DNA from 3 places in the Mesorhizobium montanum genome. Region 1 is predicted to be linked to each of the others. Evidence: riboswitches for the same ligand, from Rfam matches in the RefSeq annotation. Region 1 holds a riboswitch; each other region holds the start of a gene.
The links. A riboswitch is a leader RNA that binds a small molecule or an ion and turns the genes downstream of it on or off. The one in region 1 is predicted to bind thiamine pyrophosphate.

Region 1 (7,003 bases):
AACGCGCCGGAGCATGAGGAACTGGAGGAGGATGCGGCGGCATTCTTCGGGGCCGAGCGCGCGCTGTTCTTCGGCGGCGGCTATATCGCCAACTTCGCCCTACTGACCGCGCTGCCGCAGAAAGGCGATCTGCTCATCCTTGACCAGCTCGCGCATGCCAGCATGCATGAAGGTGCACGGGCCGGACGCGCTGAGTTCGTGCTGGCCGCGCACAACGATGTCGATGCTGTCGAGGATGCAACAAAGCGCTGGCGTGCCGAAGGCGGCATGGGGCGGATCTGGATCGCGATCGAAAGCCTCTACAGTATGGACGGCGACCGCGCGCCGATGGAGAGCCTAGTCGCGCTTGCCGATCGGTATGAGGCATTCATCGTCGTCGACGAGGCGCATGCCACCGGTGTCTGCGGACCCGGCGGCCGTGGCCTCGCCGCGGCGTTCGAGGGCCGCGACAACATCGTCGCGCTCCACACATGCGGCAAGGCGCTTGGCGCCTCCGGCGCCCTCGTGACCGGGCCGGGAACACTATGCGACTATCTCGTCAACCGTTGCCGGCCATTCATCTACGCCACCGCGCCATCGCCCCTGATGGCCGTGGCTGTGCGCGAGGCGCTCACCATGCTGCCCGAAGAGCCTGTGCGCTGTGTCCGGCTGCAGGAAATCGTTGCCTTCGCAGGCCGCCTGTTGGCAGAGCGGTGTGGGGTGGTGCCCAGCGGCTCGCAGTCATCGGCGACGTAACGCGCACCATGGCGGTGGCGGCGGCACTGCAGGCGCGAGGCTTCGACATACGCGGCATTCGCCCGCCGACCGTGCCGGAAGGAACGTCGCGCCTGCGCATTTCGCTGACGCTCAACGTCGACGAAGCCGACATTTCCGCCATGGTCGAGGCGCTCGTCGAGGTGTTGGCCACGGCATGAGCAAAAGCATCGTCATCACCGGAACAGACACCGGCATCGGCAAGACGGTGTTTTCGGCCGGGCTCGCCGGCCTTCTCGACGGCTTCTACTGGAAGCCGGTGCAATCGGGCCTTGAGGAGGAGACCGACAGCGAGGTCGTCGAGCGGCTTGCCGGTCTGCCGCCGGGGCGCGTGCTGCCGGAAGTCTACCGCCTGAGGCGGCCGCTGTCGCCGCATCGTTCAGCCGAAATCGACGGCGTCGCGATCGAAGCGACAAAGCTCTCGCTGCCAGCCTTGCCGGGTCCACTCGTCATCGAAGGCGCTGGCGGGTTGATGGTGCCGCTCAACCGGCAGACAAGGTTCATCGACATATTCCAGCAATGGCGGCTGCCGGTCATCCTGTGCGCCCGAACAGCGCTCGGCACCATCAACCACACGCTGCTATCGATCGAGGCGCTGCGGGCTCGCTCCATCCCGCTCATCGGCGTCGCCTTCATCGGTGATGAGATGGCCGATACGCAAAAGACAATCGTGGAATTCGGCAATGTGCGGCAGCTCGGCAGGCTGCCGCACCTTGATCCGCTGACATCCGCAACGCTGAGCGACGCGATGATCGCCAGCTTCGACCTCGCGCTGATTACCGGGGGTGAATGATGTCGCAGTCTCAAGTCTGGCATCCGTTCACGCAGCATGCGCTTGAGCCGGCGATGCCTGAAATCGTCCTGACCGAAGGCGCTTATCTCCACAAGGCCGACGGCACGCGCATCCTGGACGCCATTTCCTCATGGTGGGTCGTCACCCATGGCCACCGCCATCCCCGCATCATGAAGGCGATCGAGACGACCGCCTCGACCCTCGACCAGATCATCTTCGCTGGCTTCACCCATGAGCCGGCAGAACGGCTGGCCGAGGCGCTGGTCAGCCTCGCGCCGTCCGGGCTCGACTGGGTGTTCTATTCCGACAGCGGCTCGACCTCGGTCGAAGTCGCACTGAAGATGGCGCTCGGCTATTTCCGCAACATCGGCGCGCCGCGTTCGCGGATCGTCGTCATGGAACACAGTTACCATGGCGATACCATCGGCACGATGAGTGTCGGCGCTCGCGGCGTCTTCAACGCCGCCTACGAGCCGCTGCTGTTCGAGGTCGACACCCTCCCATTCCCGGCCGCTGGACGGGAACAGGAAACACTGGATCGGTTCGAGGCAGTCGTCGGCGATCGGCGCGCCGCCGCGCTGATCGTCGAGCCGCTGGTGCTTGGCGCCGGCGGCATGCTGATGTATCCGGCCTGGGTTCTCACCGAACTGAGGAAGATCGCCGAGGCCTCCGGCACGCTGCTCATCGCCGATGAGGTGATGACTGGCTGGGGACGCACGGGAACGATGTTCGCCTGCGAGCAGGCGTCGATCTCTCCGGATATATTGTGCACCTCGAAGGGCCTGACCGGCGGCGCGATCCCGCTGGCCGCCACGCTCGCCACCGATGCGATCTTCCAGGCTCATTATTCCGAGGACCGCAAGAAGACCTTTTTCCATTCAAGCTCCTACACCGCCAATCCGATTGCCTGCGCGGCCGCGCTCGCCAATGTCGAGATCTGGCAGAACGAGCCGTTGGCCGAGCGGATCACGGCCTTGAGTGCGAAGCAGGCTGCCGGGCTTCGCCGCTTTGGCAACAATCCCTTCTTCACCGACAGCCGGGCGACCGGCACGATCGCCGCACTCGATTTGCGCACCGGCTCCGCCGGCTATCTCGCCGAGATCGGGCCGAAGCTGCGTGCGTTCTTCCTCGACAAGGGGCTACTTGTGCGTCCGCTCGGCAACGTCGTCTATCTTCTGCCGCCCTACTGCGTCACCGGCGACGAGCTCGACGGGCTTTATGACGCCGTCGAGGAGGCCGGCGAACGCTTCGGTTCGAGACCATGAGCAGGTCGTCGCGCCTTCTCGGATTTGGCCACCATGTGCCTGGACGCAAGGTGGCGAATGCCGAGATCGAGAACAATCTCGGGCTCGAACCCGGCTGGATCGAGCGGCGCACCGGAATTCGGTCACGCTTCTGGGCAACAGACGAAGACACGCTGTCAGGCCTTGCCACGCATGCCGGCGACATGGCGCTGGCGAATGCTGGCATCGACCGTGGCGACGTCGGTCTGCTCTTGCTTGCCACCTCGACACCGGATCACCTTCTGCCGCCCAGCGCGCCGCTGGTTGCGCATCGACTCGGGCTCGGCCGGGCGGGCGCAGTCGATCTGGCCGGCGCCTGCGCCGGCTTCATCTATGCGCTGATGTTCGCCGATGGCTTCACCCGCCTGCACGGCAAATCCACCCTTGTCATTGCCGCCAACATCCTCAGCCGCCGCATCAATCCGGCCGAGCGCGCCAGCGCCGTCCTGTTTGCCGATGCCGCCGGCGCCATTGTGATCGGTCCGTGCGATGACGCGGATCGAGGCATTCTCGGTGCTTCGGTGGATTCCGAAGGCTCGCGCTACGGGCTGATCCAGATTCCCGCCGGCGGAAGCAACACCCCGTTCCATGGCGACCTCGACCTAGAGCAGACCCGGATGACGATCACCGACGGTCGCGAAGTGTTCGCCAAGGCAGTGGAGATGATGACTGCCTGCTCGCAGGACGCGCTCACTGCTGCTCGGATGCGGCCGCAGGACATCGATCGGTTCGTGCCGCATCAGGCCAATGCCCGCATTTTTGATGCTGTTGGGCGCAACCTCGGCGTTGCCGATCGGGCCGTCGTCAAGACGATCGCTGAATACGGCAATTCCTCCGCCGCGACGATCCCTCTGTCGCTGTCGCTGGCCAACCAGACGGAGCCGTTTCGGTCTGGCGAAACAATACTTCTGGCGGCGGCGGGCGCCGGCTTAAGCGGCGGCGCGCTTGTGGTTGGAATCTAGCGGACCACGCTCCACTGACGACCTGACGGATAGAGATAAGAAGGACAAAGAGGGCTCATGCGAAAGATAGTAGCCGGCAAACTTCATGGCATTCACGTCACCGAAGCGAACCTGAATTACCACGGATCGATAACTCTGGACCCCGACCACTGCGAGGCAGCAGGGATACTGCCCATGGAATTCGTGGAGATTTGGAACAAGAATTCCGGCGCCCGAATTTCGACCTATGTCATTCTTGGCGAACGCGGCTCGCGATGCTGCATCCTCAACGGCGCCGCCGCCCGCACCTGCCGGCCCGGCGACCAGATTATCGTCTGCAATTCCGTCTATTTGGACGAAACCGAAATCACCTTGCTGAAACCGCGGATCCTCACTTTCGACCCGGGCAATCACATACGCGACCGCCTGAGCTACTCGGTCGAGCTTGATTTACGTGGACGATACAGTTTCTCCATTCTTGACGAGGCGAATATGCCTTTGGCCATTCCTGCCCTGGTCTCCGGCGCGTGACCCTTACGTGACGATTTCCAGGCGCAAGTTGAGCGACCGCCGGTCGCCGCCTCGGGCCAAATGCGCTTGACAAAGTGGCGACAGCCCGTTCAATTCGACTCATTCACCAGGGGAGTCCCGGCAAGGGGCTGAGATACTGCTGGCTTTTGCGGCGCAGTGACCCGTTGAACCTGATCCAGTTCATACTGGCGTAGGGACGGTGCGAGCGCTTTGCGGCAGTTCATGCCCGAGGACCTGTTTCGACCAGGTCGACCAAAGCGTCTTTTCATCCTTCCGGCACAGAACTGGGTCTCCAATGCAAATGAGCAAAGGAGCCTCAAATGAATGCCTTGACCCCCGCCGTGTCGACGGGACCGCTGCCCGCCTCGCGGAAAATCTATAAGCTCGGCGCCATGCACCCGCAGATCAGGGTGCCAATGCGCGAAATCTCCGTCCATCCGACAGCCGGCGAGCGGCCGGTTATCGTCTACGATCCTTCCGGCCCTTACACCGATCCCACCGTCGAAACGAACATAGAGAACGGCCTTGCCCGGCATCGCCACCGATGGATTATGGCGCGCGGCGATGTGGAAGCCTATGACGGCCGTCATGTGCTGCCGGAAGACAACGGCTTTGCGACCGGCGAGCGCCTGACGCCGGAATTTCCCATTCGCACCCGGCCGCTCAAGGCCAAGCAGGGCAAGGCCGTTACCCAGCTTGCCTATGCCCGCGCCGGCATCATCACGCCCGAAATGGAGTTCGTCGCCATCCGCGAGAACCTCGGCCGCGAGATCCTGCGTGGCAAACTTGAGCGCGACGGCGAGTCCTTCGGCGCCGCGATCCCCGACTTCGTCACACCGGAATTCGTGTGCGACGAGGTGGCTCGCGGACGCGCAATCATTCCTGCCAACATCAATCATCCCGAGAGCGAGCCGATGATCATCGGCCGCAATTTCCTGGTCAAGATCAACGCCAATATCGGCAACTCCGCCGTCACATCGTCGATGGCCGAAGAGGTCGAAAAAATGGTCTGGGCGATCCGCTGGGGCGCCGACACGGTGATGGACCTCTCGACCGGCCGCAACATCCACAACATCCGCGACTGGATCGTGCGCAACGCGCCGGTGCCGATCGGCACGGTGCCGCTTTACCAGGCGCTCGAAAAGGTCGGCGGCATCGCCGAGGATCTGACCTGGGAGGTCTACCGCGACACGCTGATCGAACAGGCCGAACAGGGCGTCGACTATTTCACCATCCATGCCGGCGTGCGCCTGCCCTACATCCCGCTGACCGTCGACCGCGTCACCGGCATCGTGTCGCGCGGCGGTTCGATCATGGCCAAGTGGTGCCTGCACCACCACAAAGAGAGCTTCCTCTACGAGCATTTCGAGGACATCTGCGACATCGCCAGAGCCTATGACGTCTCCTTCTCCCTCGGCGACGGCCTTCGCCCCGGCTCGATCGCCGATGCCAATGACGCAGCCCAGTTCGCCGAACTGGAAACGCTTGGAGAGCTGACCAAAATCGCCTGGGCCAAGGACTGTCAGGTGATGATCGAAGGCCCCGGCCACGTGCCGATGCACAAGATCAAGGAGAACATGGACAAGCAGCTCGCGGTCTGCGGCGAAGCGCCGTTCTATACGCTCGGCCCGCTGACGACGGACATCGCACCCGGCTACGACCACATTACCTCTGGCATTGGAGCGGCGATGATCGGCTGGTTGGGGACCGCAATGCTTTGCTACGTCACGCCGAAGGAACATCTCGGCCTGCCTGATCGCGACGACGTCAAGACCGGCGTCATCACCTACAAAATAGCCGCGCACGCCGCCGATCTGGCCAAGGGCCATCCGGCCGCCAAGGTCAGGGACGACGCGCTGTCGCGGGCGCGCTTCGAGTTCAGGTGGGAGGACCAGTTCAACCTCTCGCTCGATCCCGAGACGGCGCGCGCCTTCCACGACAAGACGCTGCCGAAGGAGGCGCACAAGGTGGCGCATTTCTGTTCCATGTGCGGCCCCAAATTCTGCTCCATGCGGATCTCGCACGACATCCGTGCTGAAGCCCAGAAGGAAGGGTTCGCGGCCATGGCGGCGAAGTACCGTGACGGCGGCGACCTCTATATGCCCGTCGACGGCGCCCCGGGCAGCACGCCCAAGCCATGAAGGTGCTCATTCGCGGCGCTGGCGTCGCCGGATTGACGCTCGCGCACGAGCTGGCGACGCCCGGCACCGACGTGACCGTGGTCGAGAAGCGCATCGAGATCGCCGGCAGTGCCTCCTGGCAGGCCGGCGGCATGCTCGCGCCCTGGTGCGAGCGCGAAAGCGCCGAGGAGGCGGTGCTGACGCTCGGGCGGGGCGCGGCCGACTGGTGGGACGCAGCATTGCCCGGTCATGTCTCGCGTAGCGGCACATTGGTGGTGGCGCCTGCTCGCGACGTTGGCGAACTGCACCAGTTCGGCCGCCGCACATGTGGCTTCACGCAGCTCGGCGCCGGCGATATCGCAGAGCTCGAACCTGCCCTTGCTGGCCGGTTCGCGCGTGGGCTGTTCTTTGCCGATGAAGCGCACCTCGATCCGCGCAAGGCTTTGCTTGCACTTGGCGACCAGCTGCTCGGCATGGGCGTTCGCCTCGAGTTCGGCCGCAGCACCGTGTCGGCCATCCCGGATGTCGAGGTTGACTGCACCGGTATCGCCGACATGCAACCGGAACTGCGCGGCGTGCGCG
Region 2 (7,003 bases), on a different contig from region 1:
ACGTCGGGGAGATTTCCTCGCATCGAGCGCAGCGCCATGATGTTGATCGGTCCGAGCGCCGAACCGATCGGGGCGCACCACGGCATCAGCACCTTGCAGCCCGCCTCGAGCAGCCGCTCGGCGACGACGAGGTCGTCGGTAGTGTAGGGGAATACGCTGAAGCCGTCCTCGCACAGGATGCGTGCCGCCTCGACAAGGCCAAATACATCGGGCTGCAGCGTGTCGTGGTTGCCGATCACTTCGAGCTTGATCCACGGCGTGCCGAAGACCTCTCGCGCCATCTTCGCGGTCGTCACGGCTTCCTTGACGGAATGGCAGCCGGCGGTATTGGGCAGCACCCTCACCCCGAGCGAGCGGATCAGCGACCAGAATTGCTCGCCGCCCCTGCCGCCGGCCATTTCCCGGCGCAGCGAAACGGTGACCACCGAGGTGCCCGACGCCTTGACCGCTTCGGCAAGGATCGCCGGCGAAGGATATTGGGCGGTGCCCAGCAGCAGGCGCGAGGCAAGCTTTGTCCCGAGAAGATCGAACATCGGCTAGCCTCCCTGCATGGGCGACAGGATTTCGATCCGGTCGCCATCGCTCAACCGGAATTCCGTCCGTTCGGCCGCGGGCACGACATCGCCGTTCAGCGCGGTGGCGAGCCAGCCGCCCTCATAGTCGAGTTCCTTCAAAAGGGCGGCGAGCGTCGTCGCCTCGACCTCAAGCGCTTCGCCATTGACGATCAGCTTCATTTTCAGACTCCAGGCCGGCAGATGAATTGCCGGCAGATGAATTGAAGAGAAGGCCGGCAGCCTGCTCGGCCATGGCCGGTGAAAGCAGGAAACCGTGCCGGTAGAGGCCATTGACCGTGATCGTGCCGTCCTTCCAACACTTCACCAGCGGCAGATTGTCGGGATAGGCAGGGCGCACGCCCACTCCTGTCTCGACGATTTCGGCCTCGCTGAACGCCGGATGGAGTGCATAGGCCGCATTGAGGAGCTCCATCAGCGAGCGGGCGGTGATCGGCCCATCGTGGTCGCTTTCGATCATGGTCGACCCGACCATGAAGTGATGATCGGCTCGCGGCACGATATAGATCGGATGACGCGGATGGAGGAGACGCACGGGCCGCGCGAGCGAGACATCACGCGTGCGGAGGAGCAGCATTTCGCCGCGCACGCCGCGCAGATCGTCGTCGGCCCGCGCGATGCCCGTACAGTCGATCACCTGATCGAAGTCGGAAAGGGCCATCTCGCCCGCCTCGAAAAGGAAGACGACGCCCATCGCGCGCAGCTTATCGACGAGGGCTTCGAGAGCCCGACGGGGATCGAGATGAGCTTCACCGGCAAAGAACAAGCCCTGGCGGAAGCGGCCGGCAAGATCGGGCTCGAGGGCGGCAATCGCTTCTTCGTCGACGGACTCGCAATTGCGCGTACGAGCCGCAAAACGCGCGAGCTCGGAGGCGTCGCGCGCATGGGCGACGACGAGAGTGCCGGCCCTTCTCACGAGCCCGGGCAGTGTCCTTTCCCACCAGTCGGCCGAAACCTTGCCGAGCGTGACAACCGGCTCTTCAGCGCTTTCGCGTTCGCACCAAGGGGCGAGCATGCCGCCGGCGAGCCAGGAGGCATTGCCGCCTATCTGGCTCCGAATTTCGGCAACTGTGACCGACGCACCCCGCGCGGCCAATTCATGGGCGACGGTGAGGCCTGCCACACCGGCGCCCTTGACAAGGACGCTGCGCATGGCTCAGCGCGTCTCCTGATCTTTCTGCGCCAAAGCCTGTTTTTCCGCCTCGGGCGTTTCGACGGGCATATAGAGATCGCCGCCTGCGCGATATTTCTCCGCCATGGCCGCCATCCCCTCCTTCTGGGCTTCGGCGCGGATGTCGTGGGAAATGCGCATGGAGCAGAATTTCGGCCCGCACATCGAGCAGAAATGCGCCAGCTTGTGCGCCTCCTTGGGCAAGGTTTCGTCGTGGAACGAGCGCGCCGTTTCGGGGTCGAGCGACAGGTTGAACTGGTCTTCCCAGCGGAACTCGAACCGCGCGCGGGAAAGCGCATTGTCCCTGACCTTCGCCGCAGGGTGGCCCTTGGCGAGATCGGCTGCATGCGCGGCGATCTTGTAGGTGATCACGCCGGTCTTGACGTCATTGCGGTCGGGCAGGCCGAGATGTTCCTTCGGCGTGACGTAGCAGAGCATTGCCGTGCCAAACCAGCCGATCATGGCAGCACCTATGCCGGAGGTGATGTGATCGTAGCCCGGCGCGATGTCGGTCGTCAGCGGCCCCAGCGTATAGAACGGCGCCTCGCCGCAGACGGCGAGCTGCTTGTCCATGTTCTGCTTGATCTTGTGCATCGGCACATGACCGGGCCCCTCGATCATCACCTGGCAGTCCTTGGCCCAGGCGATCTGAGTCAGCTCGCCTAGCGTTTCCAGCTCGGCGAACTGCGCGGCGTCGTTGGCGTCGGCGATCGAGCCCGGACGAAGCCCGTCGCCGAGCGAGAAGGACACGTCGTAGACGCGACAAATGTCGCAGATCTCGGCGAAGTGTTCGTAGAGGAAGCTCTCCCGGTGATGGTGCAGGCACCATTTGGCCATGATCGAGCCGCCGCGCGAGACAATGCCCGTGACCCGGTCGACGGTCAGCGGGATATAGTGCAGCCGCACGCCGGCGTGGATGGTGAAATAGTCGACGCCCTGCTCGGCCTGCTCGATCAGCGTGTCGCGGTAGACCTCCCAGGTCAGGTCTTCCGCGATGCCGCCGACCTTTTCCAGCGCCTGGTAAAGCGGCACCGTGCCGATCGGCACCGGCGCATTGCGCACGATCCATTCGCGGATGTTGTGGATGTTGCGGCCCGTCGACAGGTCCATCACCGTGTCGGCGCCCCAGCGGATCGCCCACACCATCTTCTCGACCTCTTCGGCCATCGACGAGGTGACGGCGGAGTTGCCGATATTGGCGTTGATCTTGACCAGGAAATTGCGGCCGATGATCATCGGCTCGCTCTCGGGATGATTGATGTTGGCGGGAATGATCGCCCGTCCGCGCGCCACTTCGTCGCGCACGAATTCCGGCGTCACGAAGTCGGGGATTGCCGCGCCGAAGGCTTCTCCGTCGCGCTCAAGCTTGCCGCGCAGGGCCTCGCGGCCCAGATTCTCGCGGATCGCGACGAACTCCATCTCGGGCGTGATGATGCCGGCGCGCGCATAGGCAAGCTGGGTCACCGCCTTGCCGGCTTTCGCCCGCAGGGGGCGATTGCGGATCGGAAATTCCGGCGTCAGCCGTTCGCCGGTCGCAAATCCGTTGTCCTCCGGCCTCACATGGCGGCCGTCATAGGCTTCGACATCGCCGCGCGCCGCGATCCAGTCCTGACGAAGGCGGGCAAGACCCTTTTCGATATCGGTTTCGATCGCGGGGTCGGTATAGGGGCCTGACGGGTCGTAGACCGTCACCGGCGGCTCGCCGGCAGTCGGATGGACCGCGATCTCGCGCATGGGCACCCTGATCTGCGGATGGAGGACGCCGAATTTGTGGATCTTCCGCGAGGCCGGCAGCGGTCCAGTCGATACGGTCAGGGTCAAGGCATTCATTTGAGGCTCCTTTGCTCGTTGCATTGGAGACCCAGTTCGGTGCCGGAAGGATGAAAAGACGCTTTTGGTAGGCCTGCTTGAGACAGGTCTTCGGGCATGAACGCCCACAAGCGCTTGCACCGTCCCTACGCCAGTATGAACTGGATCAGGTTCAACGGGTCACTGCGCCGCAAAGCCAGCAGTATCTCAGCCCCTTGCCGGGACTCCCCTGGTGAATGCTTTCGAATTGACCGGGCCGCCGCTATCTTGTCAAGCGCCTTCAGGCCGCGGCGCTGATCGGCTGCTGATCAAACGGGCGGAAAAGTTCGCGCACATGGCGGCGACAGATCGCGCGCCCGAGACCAGCACGGGGACGCTTGCGCCAATTAGGCCGAAAGCTTCTTCTCCCGCCTGCGCCGCGCTGAGATCGGCACCCATCATCAAGTCAGCGGTCGCTATCTTCATGCCTACGCAGCAGAGATGGCATGGCGTGAGGACAACCGCCGTTGTAAGCAATGGCGAGCAGTATCTCGCCGTCGCCAACGCCTCGCTTAATCACCCAATCAGCCGAGTGTGGACTGGATATTGGCAGCGAAGCGTGGACAAAATTTAATCGCTTTTCGCATCGAAAATCGTCTAAACGGCAACCAAATGACGGTCGACGCATTTTAAATGCGTCTAAATGCACGTTGCATATTTGCCGAAAATTGACAAATATGTGCGTTGCTTGTATGGCGCCGCCACGACAGACGGCCCAAGCCAGGGACAGGACCGGGAGAACGATGATGCCAGAGAGAGGCTTGCCGAAGAGCGCTGAACGGTGCGCCCTTCCGCGCGACATTTCCAGATTTAAAAAGCTGTACGAAAATGGTCGCGCCGTTATCAAATCGGATCCTGACAAAACCCTCGGGTATGTGTCTACCGTCGAATTGGTAAACGAGACGGTGAAAACCGCCGCGTAACCCCGTTTTTTTATTTCCTTTTAGAGGGCGAAGGTTTACCAACCTTCGCCCTCTTGCTTTGGGGCTTGGAGTTCTCGCCTGTATGATTCCGTTCGATGAAAAGAAGTTGGATGAATGGCTCGCCGACTACGAATCTTTCAACTACGCTTTCCGCGAGTTCTGTTACGCCAATTTCAAAGTGCATGGACTCGAAGCCCATTTCATTCCGAACGTCACAAAGCAGATTCACGCTCAGTGGGTGGCCGACAACCAGCAATGGCTTTCAGAGGAAACCTCTGAAAAAACGACGCGGCTGTCTCACGTAAAAATTTGTGCCCTGCTCCTTTTTAATCTGAATTCAGAGCCCTTCTTGGGCAATTTCTTCGACCACGAATATAATGAGGACGTGCCGTACGATTTCAAAGGAAGCGACGAGCAGAAAGCCACCGCTAGGCAGGACCTAATCGACGGGAGGGAATCTATCCTTGCGCTCGATTTTTGCCTCCTAATTATTAATTGGTTCGAAAGAAATCGTACGGACCGAGCCATCCCATACCGCCAACCGATGACGGCCGATATGCGCCACGATTTGCTCAATTACCTATTGGGCGGTGCCGTCGACCGAAAGGGGCTCTATCTGATATTGAAGGCTATGTATTTGCGACCGAACAGGGGCGGCGCAGCCAATTAAAGGGCGTTCATTCTTCGGCGACGGTCCCAATTCTTGGAACTTCTTATGGCACTCGCCACCTTAGCGACCAAAGTGCGGTCGCCGGCATCCCATCCCTTCGCCTCGATGACGCGCAGGGCGATTTCCCGGTTGGTTCCTTGCGGTCCGACTTGCGCCATGAGGCGCGGCAGCTCCCGCCGCTTGAAGATATAGAGTGCTTGCCCTTGGGCTTGATGTCGCGCGGATCGCCGCGATATCCGAACAGGAACAGCACTGCGTCAACGTGTGCGATCTGGGCGCCGATCGCTTCGGCCTTGGCTTTACCAGATGTGAGAGCTGCACCCGCCAGTTCAGCACGATTTGCTACCAGTGCGGATATGACGTGCGGCTCACCCATACCGCACCATACGTACGCCATTCGTTGACCCGATTCTTTTTAGGTGTGAGCTAAATAATGCCGGAAGACTGTCAAATCACCGAGCTGAAAGTTCGATTCTTGCGATGATCACGCCGTTAATCGGCACCAAAGGTTTGCGCGTAGATCGCTTCGATCTGCCTTGCCTCATCATTAGTCAGCGCGGCGAATTCCTTTTGGCGGGCGCGGTTCGATAGCTGGCCGCCATTCTGGTGGAGGAAACGGAAGAGCAGATCGATCAGCCGCTCGGGCATGTCGATAAAGGCATCCACCTGTTGCCGGAACTGATCGTAGCGCTTCAGAAACGCGGTTTCGTTGGGAAGATCCCGTTCGATGGTTCGCTGAACGCAGGCATAGAGGAATTCGGCGTGCGGGGTTGCATCAAAGAAGCGGTAGAAATCCCCGGTGTCATTCAGTACCCGGACGTTGAATTGCGGCGTCGCTTCCCAGTGGACCAATGGCAGAAGGCGCCGGGAATAGCTCTCGAGCACGCGCCGGTACTCGTCTAGCTGGTCCAGGATCGCGGCCGAGACGGGAAACACAATTCCCGGCGGATTGAATCCGTGCGTGGCAAGGATGTGATGGATTAGATAGCGGTGAATACGGCCGTTTCCGTCCTCGAATGGATGGATGTAGACAAAGCCGAAGGCAAGGATAGCGGCGGCGATGACTGCATCAAGGTTTTGCGCGGGGCCTTGATCGAAGGCCTCCATCCCATCAATCAGCCGCGGCAGGTCCTCAGGCCGAGCGCTGATGTGATCGGGCAGGGGCATGCGATTCTCCCTGTCATGCTCACCGACGAAGCCTCCCTCCTTTCGAAAGCCAAGTCTAACGAATCGGGCATCGCCGAGGACAATTCTTTGCAGTCGAAGCAGCTCATCGCGATCAATCGGTTGCCGACCAGCTTCGGCGATAGCGCGGCCCCAGCGTTGGATGCGATCTTCCGGCGGGCGCTCGCCCTCGATCGCGTAGCTTGATCGGGAGTCTTTGAGCAAAAGAAAGGCGGCGGTCCGAGCAAGGAGGTCGCGCGGCACGTCCGCTACGATTGCCTCCGCGCGTCGCGGCAGCTCAAGGTCGATGAATTTTTCGAGCGTCTTGGTGCGGAATACCAGAGGGCAGAACTCAGGCGTACCGGGGAGATTTTCCTTTACGCGGTAGCGCGAGACGGTTTTCTCGGGTCCGGACCACTGCATCTCGGGATCGAGGACCGGAACATAGCGTCCGGCATCAGCATCTGGGAGATCGAGACGGGCGCCTGTCAGCCATTCATATAAAAACCAGATCCGGCGGGCATAACTGCCGCTCGGGCTTTCACGGACCAGCGCCTCGATCGGCGCGGGACCGGTCACCTGGAAGAGCCGCTTGAGGACGGCAAGGTCGAGCCCTTCGTACTTAAGCGCGAAGGTCAGGTGGCCTTCGAGGGTT
Region 3 (7,003 bases), on a different contig from region 1:
AAGGCCAAAGGCAACCGCGAACGCGCGGAGGCCGACCTGAAGACGGCTGACGGTCTTGGGGCGAAATAGACCGAACAGCATGCGTTGGCGATTGGCACCGGCCGCCGCACAGCCAACCTCCCCGCCGGGGAAATTGGCGGTTTCGACGTCCCCTACCCCAAAAACTCATTCTTGAAATAAGTCGCCAAATTCGGCTTCTCCTTCAGCGCTTTGCCGTCGCCATCGAGGAGTATCCCCGAGGCAAACAGATAGCCGCCCATCGCCTCCATCTTTGCCTTCTCCATCGTGCCGATGGCGCCGGTCGCGCTCTTCAGAAAGTGGGCATCGTTCAGCGCCTGCAGCGAGGCGTATACCAGCGCCGGATTTGTCAGCGTGTCCTTGTTGGCCGCGATCAACAGGTCGCCCGCCTCTTTCGCGTGGTCGACTGCGAAGGCGCCGTGTCGACTGCACGAAGGCCGCAGCCGCTTGTCGGTTGGCCGCGAGGAAGGCGTTGCTGGAGACGATCAGCGTGGTGTGCTCGTCCGGCACGCCATAGTCCGCGTAGCGGAAGCTGCGCTGCTTCAGGCCTTTGAGCTCCGCCTCGACGCCTTCCCAGGTCGAGACCTCCAGCGTGAAGTCGACCGCGCCGTTGGCTAAAGCCTCGTAGGCCGAGGTGCCGAGCGTCACCGTGTTGAAGACGCCCTTGCCGCCGTCATGGCGGATGATGGTGGAGATCAGCGCGTTTTCCCAGGCGCTGCCGAAGCCGCCATAAGTCAGGCCATCGAGATTCTTGGGGCTCGTGATCGCGGCGCGGTCGGCGTTGAAGACGACGCGGCCGGTCTCGGACTGGACGACGGCGTAGACGGCCTTCAGGTCGGCGCCCGCGCTCTTCTGGGTCAACAGGCCGAGCGAACCGGAAACGCCGAAATCGGCGACACGATTGGCGACCAGCGTGCCCGAGCCGGTGTCGCCGTAGGGCAGGATTTCCACCTCCAATCCGGCGTCGCGATAGAAGCCTTTGTCGCGGGCGACGAACAGGCCGATGTGGTTGGTGTTGACGGTCCAGTCGAGCGCTACGGTGATTTTTTGCGCGGCGGCCCGGGCGCGTGAGACGGCCCCTGCGAGCGGCAGGCCGGCGGCCAGAGCCAGAAACAGCGCCTGGCGGCGGGTCAGGTCAGTCATTTCGTCTCTCCATCGGATGATCGGGGAATTCGGGTCGGCGGCTGGCCAAGCAGGGTGTCGAGGATGCCGGCTTCGATCGCGGCCGCCTCACGGGCAAGTGCGGCACTCTGGGTGCGCGGGCGCGGCAGCGGCACCGCGATCTCGCGTACGACGCGCGCGGGCCGCGCCGACAGCACATAGATGCGGTCGGACAGAAGCACTGCTTCGCGCACTTCGTGGGTGATCAGCATCGCCGTCCAGCGATGGCTCTCCCACATCGTCTCCAGCCAGCGTTGCATGGCGGCGCGGGTCAGCGCATCGAGGGCGCCAAAAGGCTCGTCGAGCAGCAGCATGTCGCGTTCTTGCACCACGGTGCGCAGGAGCGCCGCTCGCTGGCGCATGCCGCCGGAAAGCTCGGACGGCCAGGCGCGCTCGAAGCCAGCGAGGCCGAACTCGGCGAACAGCGGCGCCACACGTTGCCGCGCGACCCGGCGCTTCACGCCCTGCACTTCCAGGCCCAGCGTCGCATTGTCGATGACGCGCCGCCACGGCATCAGCGCGTCGCGCTGCGGCATGAAGGCGAAGCGGGTGTTGTCGAGCGGCGCGCCGTCGAAGCGCATCTCGCCCTCGCCCTTGAGGGCGCCGGTGAGCAGTTGGAACAGCGTCGACTTGCCGGCGCCGGAGGGGCCGAGGATCGAGACGAACTCGCCCGCGCCGACACGCAGCGAAATACCGGCCAGAACCTCGAGCGGGCCGAAGTTTTTGCGGACGTTGCGGAGCTCGAGGCGGGTCATGGCCGATCCTCATTCGAAGGCTCGGACCTGCCCTCGCGCCCCGCCCTCTCGCTCCTTGCATTTTCCCAGGGCATGGCGAGGCGCTGCACCAGCACGGCAAGTCCGAACAGAACGAGCGTCAAAACCGAGCTGACGCCGACGGCGGCGAGCACCAGGTCGGGCCGAAAATTGTTCTTGGCGCCGAGCATGTAGATGCCCAGCCCTTTCGCGGCACCCGCATATTCGGCAAAGATCGCGCCGACCACGGCATAGGTGATGGAGATGCGCAAGCCGGCGAAGAAATAGGGCAGCGCCGAGGGCAGCCGCGCCAGCCAGAAAATGCGCCAGCGCCCTGCCCCCATGGCGGCGAGCATCTGACCGATTTCCGTGCTCGTGGCGGTATAGCCCTCGACCAGCGCCACCATCATCGGGAAAAAAGTGACCAAAGCCACCAGCAGGATTTTTGGCAAGAGCCCGAAGCCGAACCAAAGGACAACGAGCGGCGCGATCGCCACCAGCGGCAAGGTCTGGCTGGCAATCAGCAGCGGAAACAGCGCGCGGCGCAAGCGGGGCCGGAAATCGACCAGCGCGGAGAGGATGAAGGCAGCGAGGAGCGAACAGGCAAAACCGGCCAGCGTGGCGCGGATGGTGGGAGCCGTGTTTTGCGCCAGTGCCGCTCGGTTCTCCCAGGCCTGCTGCAGGACGCGGGAGGGTGCGGGCAGGACAGTGGGCGCGATGCCGCCGAGCCGGGCGTAGAGCTCCCAGGCGATGAGGAGAAGGGCGAAAGCGAGGGCAGCAGGGGCAGCTTTGGCGCAGGCCGTGGTGAAGGCTGATCTCCCCCTCAAGGGGGGAGATTGGCTGTCGCGACGGGCTTCGCCAGTCGCCGACGTATGCCCTACTTGCGAAGTAGGATTGGGGACACTTCCCCCGGATGGATCGTACCAAACAACCACGACAATCTCCTCGACAGCTTGAACCGCGGGCTCAAACCGCGGTCGGGCTGTTTGCCGAGATGGTGATGTCGAGCGTCACATGCCCCGCACTCGGCCCGAAGCGGCAGAAGGCTTCGTTCAGCGTGGCGAACACCGCGCCGGCATCGCCGCGCAGCTTGGTGCAGAAATGCTTCGAGCGCTCGAAGACACCGGAGTTTTTCAGGAAATCGATGCAGCCGCAGATCTCGTCCATGTGGTCACCGGTGCCCATCACATAGAGCGAGAATTGCGCCGCCACCGGCTGGTCCGCGGACGGCGTCGCCTGCACCGCGCCGAGCGCGGCGAGCTTGCGTTCGTCGAGCGGGATCGCCGGGCCGCCGATCTCATCGGAGCGGCAGATCGGGTCGTCCGGTTCGCCGGGGCAGCCGCGCGAGACGGCGGCCGACAGCACGCAGTGCCTGCCGCTTCTCGCCGCCGCCACGAACAGGTCGCGCATCGCCGGGAACAGCACTTCGGGCGGCCCGACCAGCAGCGTCGAGATGTCGTCGGTCTCGATCCTCAGCCTGTCGCGGTAGGGTTCGAGCGCGCCGAGCGCGCCAAGGATGACGCCGACGAAATCGTCAGCCATCGGATATAGGGAAATCTGTGCGCCGGAAAACATGGCCCGCCTCGCTCCGCTGGTATTATCCAGATCAGCTTTAGGGTCCGGAGGCTTGCCGCCCCCATCTCAGCCCCGACCGTACGGAGCACCCCTGTGGATACGGGCGTTAAAGCACCGGTTGAGCGAATCGGAAAGCTTTTTTTGCGAGAGCAATCGGGCCGGGCGCCTCATCTCCCTCTAAGAGATGCAGAAGCGAATCGTTCAAATTGTACGAATCTCGCTTGACTGTTTTTCGTACATAAAGTACGATATTTCCCTTCTTTTGAGGGAATTTGCTTGAACACCGCGAACCACGCCGCTTTTGCCGACCTCTCCCGCCCTTTGCTGTCGCCACTGCCGCTCCGCGAGCGCGAGCGCCTCGCAGGCGCCTGGCGCATTGCTAGCCAGGACATCGCCGACGACATCCGCTTCATCCGGCAATATCTGAAGGTGATCGCCGAGAAGGAGGAGCGGCTTTCGACCGGCAGGTTGGTGCATGGCCGCGCCTATGTCGAAGCCTGCGCGGCCTGGCTGGCGGAGACGGTGGCGCGGTATCTGCGCAATCTCAGGCTGATCAGCGAATGCGAAAGCGCGATGATCGCGGCGGGGGTGAGGTTTGCGATGTCGAGCGATGCGTGGTGAGACCCGTCGGAAGAACCTGATAGGCCGGCAGGGGCGCGAATTACGCGGCGAAGACGGTTGTCCGCGGAACTCAGGCGGCCCTCTGCAACCTTCGGCTCCACACCTCGAGAAATGCATCGTTTCACACAATCGCCAATTGGTGGACGCGGGCGAGCGGCCGGGCGTTAATTCTCCCGGGCGAAGGAAGGGCATAGCCGCATACCAGGGAGGAATACGTTTGATGGAACAGCAAATCGACATCGGCGCACGACCTGACGATCAGCCCTACGAAGTTGCCCTATTCGCCAGAAAGCACGGGCTGACGGTCCCGGTCGCGGACGCGGTCCTTTTCGCCAAGGGTCCGTGGCCGTCGCGGGCCGCCTGCGATACCGCCGCGCTTGCCTTCCTCGGCGCGGTCGCCCTCTACGCCAGGAAGCAAGCGGGGCGGTAGCGGTTCGTCCCCTACCAGCTGAACTGCAGCCCGGCATTGCCGCCGACCTGGTTGCCGGCGAAGGCGATGCCGAGCGTGCCGGTCAGGCGGCCGCCATGGGCGAAGCCTTCGCTCAGAACCGCGGCACCGGTGATGCCGAAGGCATTGGCATCGCCTGCATTGCCCCAGTTGACGCGCAGGCCAAAATGCTCGCCCTGGACGAGGTCGGGCGCCGAAAGAGCGGCCGAGATCGAGGCGTTCTGGAAAGCGCGGGTGATGCGATTGTCGATATCGTCGACCTGGCTGGCGAGCGCCGTCTTGCCGGTGACGGTGGTGGTTCCGTCCGCGCCGTCATTGACTTCCCGCTTGGTGACGCCGGTGTCGGCGTTGATGCAAGTGTCAGTGCCCGGACTGTAGTAGTAGTTAGGCCCATAGCTCGAGCAGATCTTAAGTAAGATAGCGACCGCGGCCTGAGATGGTGCCGCGAAGAGCGTTGCTGCGACGAGGATCGCCGGCGCAAGAAGATATCTGAACATGATGCCCCCCGGCCGCGCTTACCAGGTGAGTTGCAGGCCGGCATTGCCGCCGACCGTCTTGCCGGAGAAACCGATGCCCGCTGCACCGGCCAGCCGGCCCTTGCCGCCGGACATGAAGCCCTCGCCGAGCACGGCCGCGCCGGTGATGCCCATGGCGTTGGACTGGCCGGCATTGCCCCAGTTGACGCGCACGCCGAAATGCTCGCCCTGCACCAGATCCGGGCTGCTCAATGCCGTGGCCACGGAAGCGCTTTCGAAGGCGCGCTGGACGCGGCCATCGATGTCGTCGACCTTGCTCGCCAGCGCCGTCTTGCCGTCAACCACGCCATTTTCGATCGCGCGGCGCGTCTCGCCGGTATTGGCATTGATGCAGGTGTCGGTACCGGGGCTGTAGTAGTATCGCGCGCCATAGGACGTGCACACCTTGACATACTCGACCGGCGGCGCCGCCAGCGCCGACACCGAAAAGCCGCTTGCCGCGGCCAGAAATGCTAATGAAATGAAACGGTTGATACCCTGCATTAGCCAATCCCCAAGTTGAAGCCAGGACGGGAAAAGCGCATGATAAAGGACGACGAGTCAACCGGCTGGTCTGATCAAAATCTGACTTTTACTGGGACGATTGAAACAGAAAGACTCCGTATTGCCGGGATGACACAGGGATGACCTGAGATAATCGGTAAATTCCTGTCGACCCAAAGTCTATCTATTAAATATCGCTAATATTAGCAGTCGCTACTTCTAAGGCTATTTGGCAGGCCGGTGCTCGGCCGTGAATCGTCAAAAGGCGCGGCCGCGCCTCACCTTGCCGCAAAGATCAAAACGGGGGGGTGCGGCCAATTGGTCGCCGAAATGGCTCAGCCCTTGGCTTTGAGCTTGGTCGCCTTCGCCTTGGCCGGCTTTTCAACCTTCGCGGCTTTCGGCTTCTCGACCTTGGCGGCGGCGGTCTTCTTCGGGCCCTTCGCCTTCGGCTTGCCCGTGGCATCGACCTCAGCCGTGGCCTGGTCCCAGTGCTCCATATGCGAGCCTTCGGGACGGCCGGCCTGTTCCCAGATCTCGTGCGCCCGCTGGCGAATGCGTTCGTGCCTGTCGTCCGTCACTGTCGCCTCCTAAGGTTGGGACGGTTCCCCGGCGCGAACATTAGCCGAATTTTCGCGCGGCGTCTTGGGTGTAGAAGCGGTGCGCGAACACTTCTTGAAGCAAGATCGGGTGATGGCTCACCGGTCGTCGGAAAGCACCACAATGCCGAGATATGCAGCCTTCTTGGCAATCAGTCCGGCCAAGTCGGCGTCGGAACGCTCGGTTCCGGTTCGCTCGCGCAGCAGCGCGACCGCCTGCCTGATCGACAGCAGCCCATCGCCGCGTTCGGCCAGCAGTCTGTCGACCTGCCGGGCGATATCTGGTGATTCGACGTGTGGATGATGCATGGCAACGACTCCTTTCGTTCGTTGCCTCCCAAACCGTTGCTCACTTTAGGCGATATGCTCGGATGCGAGAAGAGCCCGATCCTTCCCCGATGCATCGGGAGCAGCATCGGGCTCCAATCCGCCAGGCGTTACTGGATCACCTGAACGACGCGGCGCGTGCCGGGATCGATCAGCACCGTGTGGTCATTGACGACCGCATAACGATACTGCACGTCGGGTACCGACTGCAGCTCTACCGTGTCAGGCACAGTCGAACCGATGCCGAGCTCAAGGCCGAGCACGTTGACCGAGGCGACCGGATGCTTGTGGACATATTCCCTGACCACGGTCTGCTGCTCGGGCGTGACGATCACCTCGTCCGCGGCCGCGATGCCGATGCCGGCCATCAGAGCCAGGCCGGCGACAGCTGGAATGAAGGTGGTTTTCATCGTTTCTCTCCTGTTGCGTTGGCGAGCTCCGCATGCCTCCGCGGGAGCGGAAACACGGACAGGTCGAACTGGGAGC

Region 2: another riboswitch for thiamine pyrophosphate. It lies ahead of thiC (phosphomethylpyrimidine synthase ThiC); the one in region 1 lies ahead of thiC (phosphomethylpyrimidine synthase ThiC).
Region 3: another riboswitch for thiamine pyrophosphate. It lies ahead of RFM68_RS23655 (YkoF family thiamine/hydroxymethylpyrimidine-binding protein); the one in region 1 lies ahead of thiC (phosphomethylpyrimidine synthase ThiC).

What each region holds. Positions count from the first base shown of each region.
Region 1 covers NZ_JAVIJF010000010.1:145,670-152,672, forward strand. Annotated here, with positions in the region: partial or broken gene RFM68_RS15580 (8-amino-7-oxononanoate synthase) at 1-914, shown strand, start outside; gene bioD (dethiobiotin synthase) at 911-1,546, shown strand; gene RFM68_RS15590 (adenosylmethionine--8-amino-7-oxononanoate transaminase) at 1,546-2,811, shown strand; gene bioZ (3-oxopimeloyl-[acyl-carrier-protein] synthase BioZ) at 2,808-3,791, shown strand; gene panD (aspartate 1-decarboxylase) at 3,849-4,301, shown strand; TPP riboswitch at 4,400-4,516, shown strand; gene thiC (phosphomethylpyrimidine synthase ThiC) at 4,622-6,442, shown strand; gene RFM68_RS15610 (FAD-dependent oxidoreductase) at 6,439-7,003, shown strand, end outside.
Region 2 covers NZ_JAVIJF010000022.1:16,263-23,265, forward strand. Annotated here, with positions in the region: gene RFM68_RS26225 (thiazole synthase) at 1-533, opposite strand, end outside; gene thiS (sulfur carrier protein ThiS) at 537-734, opposite strand; gene thiO (glycine oxidase ThiO) at 703-1,725, opposite strand; gene thiC (phosphomethylpyrimidine synthase ThiC) at 1,729-3,573, opposite strand; TPP riboswitch at 3,678-3,793, opposite strand; partial or broken gene RFM68_RS26245 (transposase) at 3,922-4,165, shown strand; gene RFM68_RS26250 (hypothetical protein) at 4,597-5,184, shown strand; gene RFM68_RS26255 (Fic family protein) at 5,677-7,003, opposite strand, start outside.
Region 3 covers NZ_JAVIJF010000018.1:103,062-110,064, reverse strand. Annotated here, with positions in the region: gene RFM68_RS23675 (tetratricopeptide repeat protein) at 1-69, shown strand, start outside; partial or broken gene RFM68_RS23670 (ABC transporter substrate-binding protein) at 153-1,161, opposite strand; gene RFM68_RS23665 (ABC transporter ATP-binding protein) at 1,158-1,934, opposite strand; gene RFM68_RS23660 (ABC transporter permease) at 1,931-2,758, opposite strand; gene RFM68_RS23655 (YkoF family thiamine/hydroxymethylpyrimidine-binding protein) at 2,898-3,506, opposite strand; TPP riboswitch at 3,497-3,609, opposite strand; gene RFM68_RS23650 (hypothetical protein) at 3,783-4,127, shown strand; gene RFM68_RS23645 (hypothetical protein) at 4,348-4,557, shown strand; gene RFM68_RS23640 (porin) at 4,569-5,072, opposite strand; gene RFM68_RS23635 (porin) at 5,091-5,594, opposite strand; gene RFM68_RS23630 (DUF2934 domain-containing protein) at 5,930-6,172, opposite strand; gene RFM68_RS23625 (hypothetical protein) at 6,290-6,499, opposite strand; gene RFM68_RS23620 (DUF1236 domain-containing protein) at 6,628-6,927, opposite strand.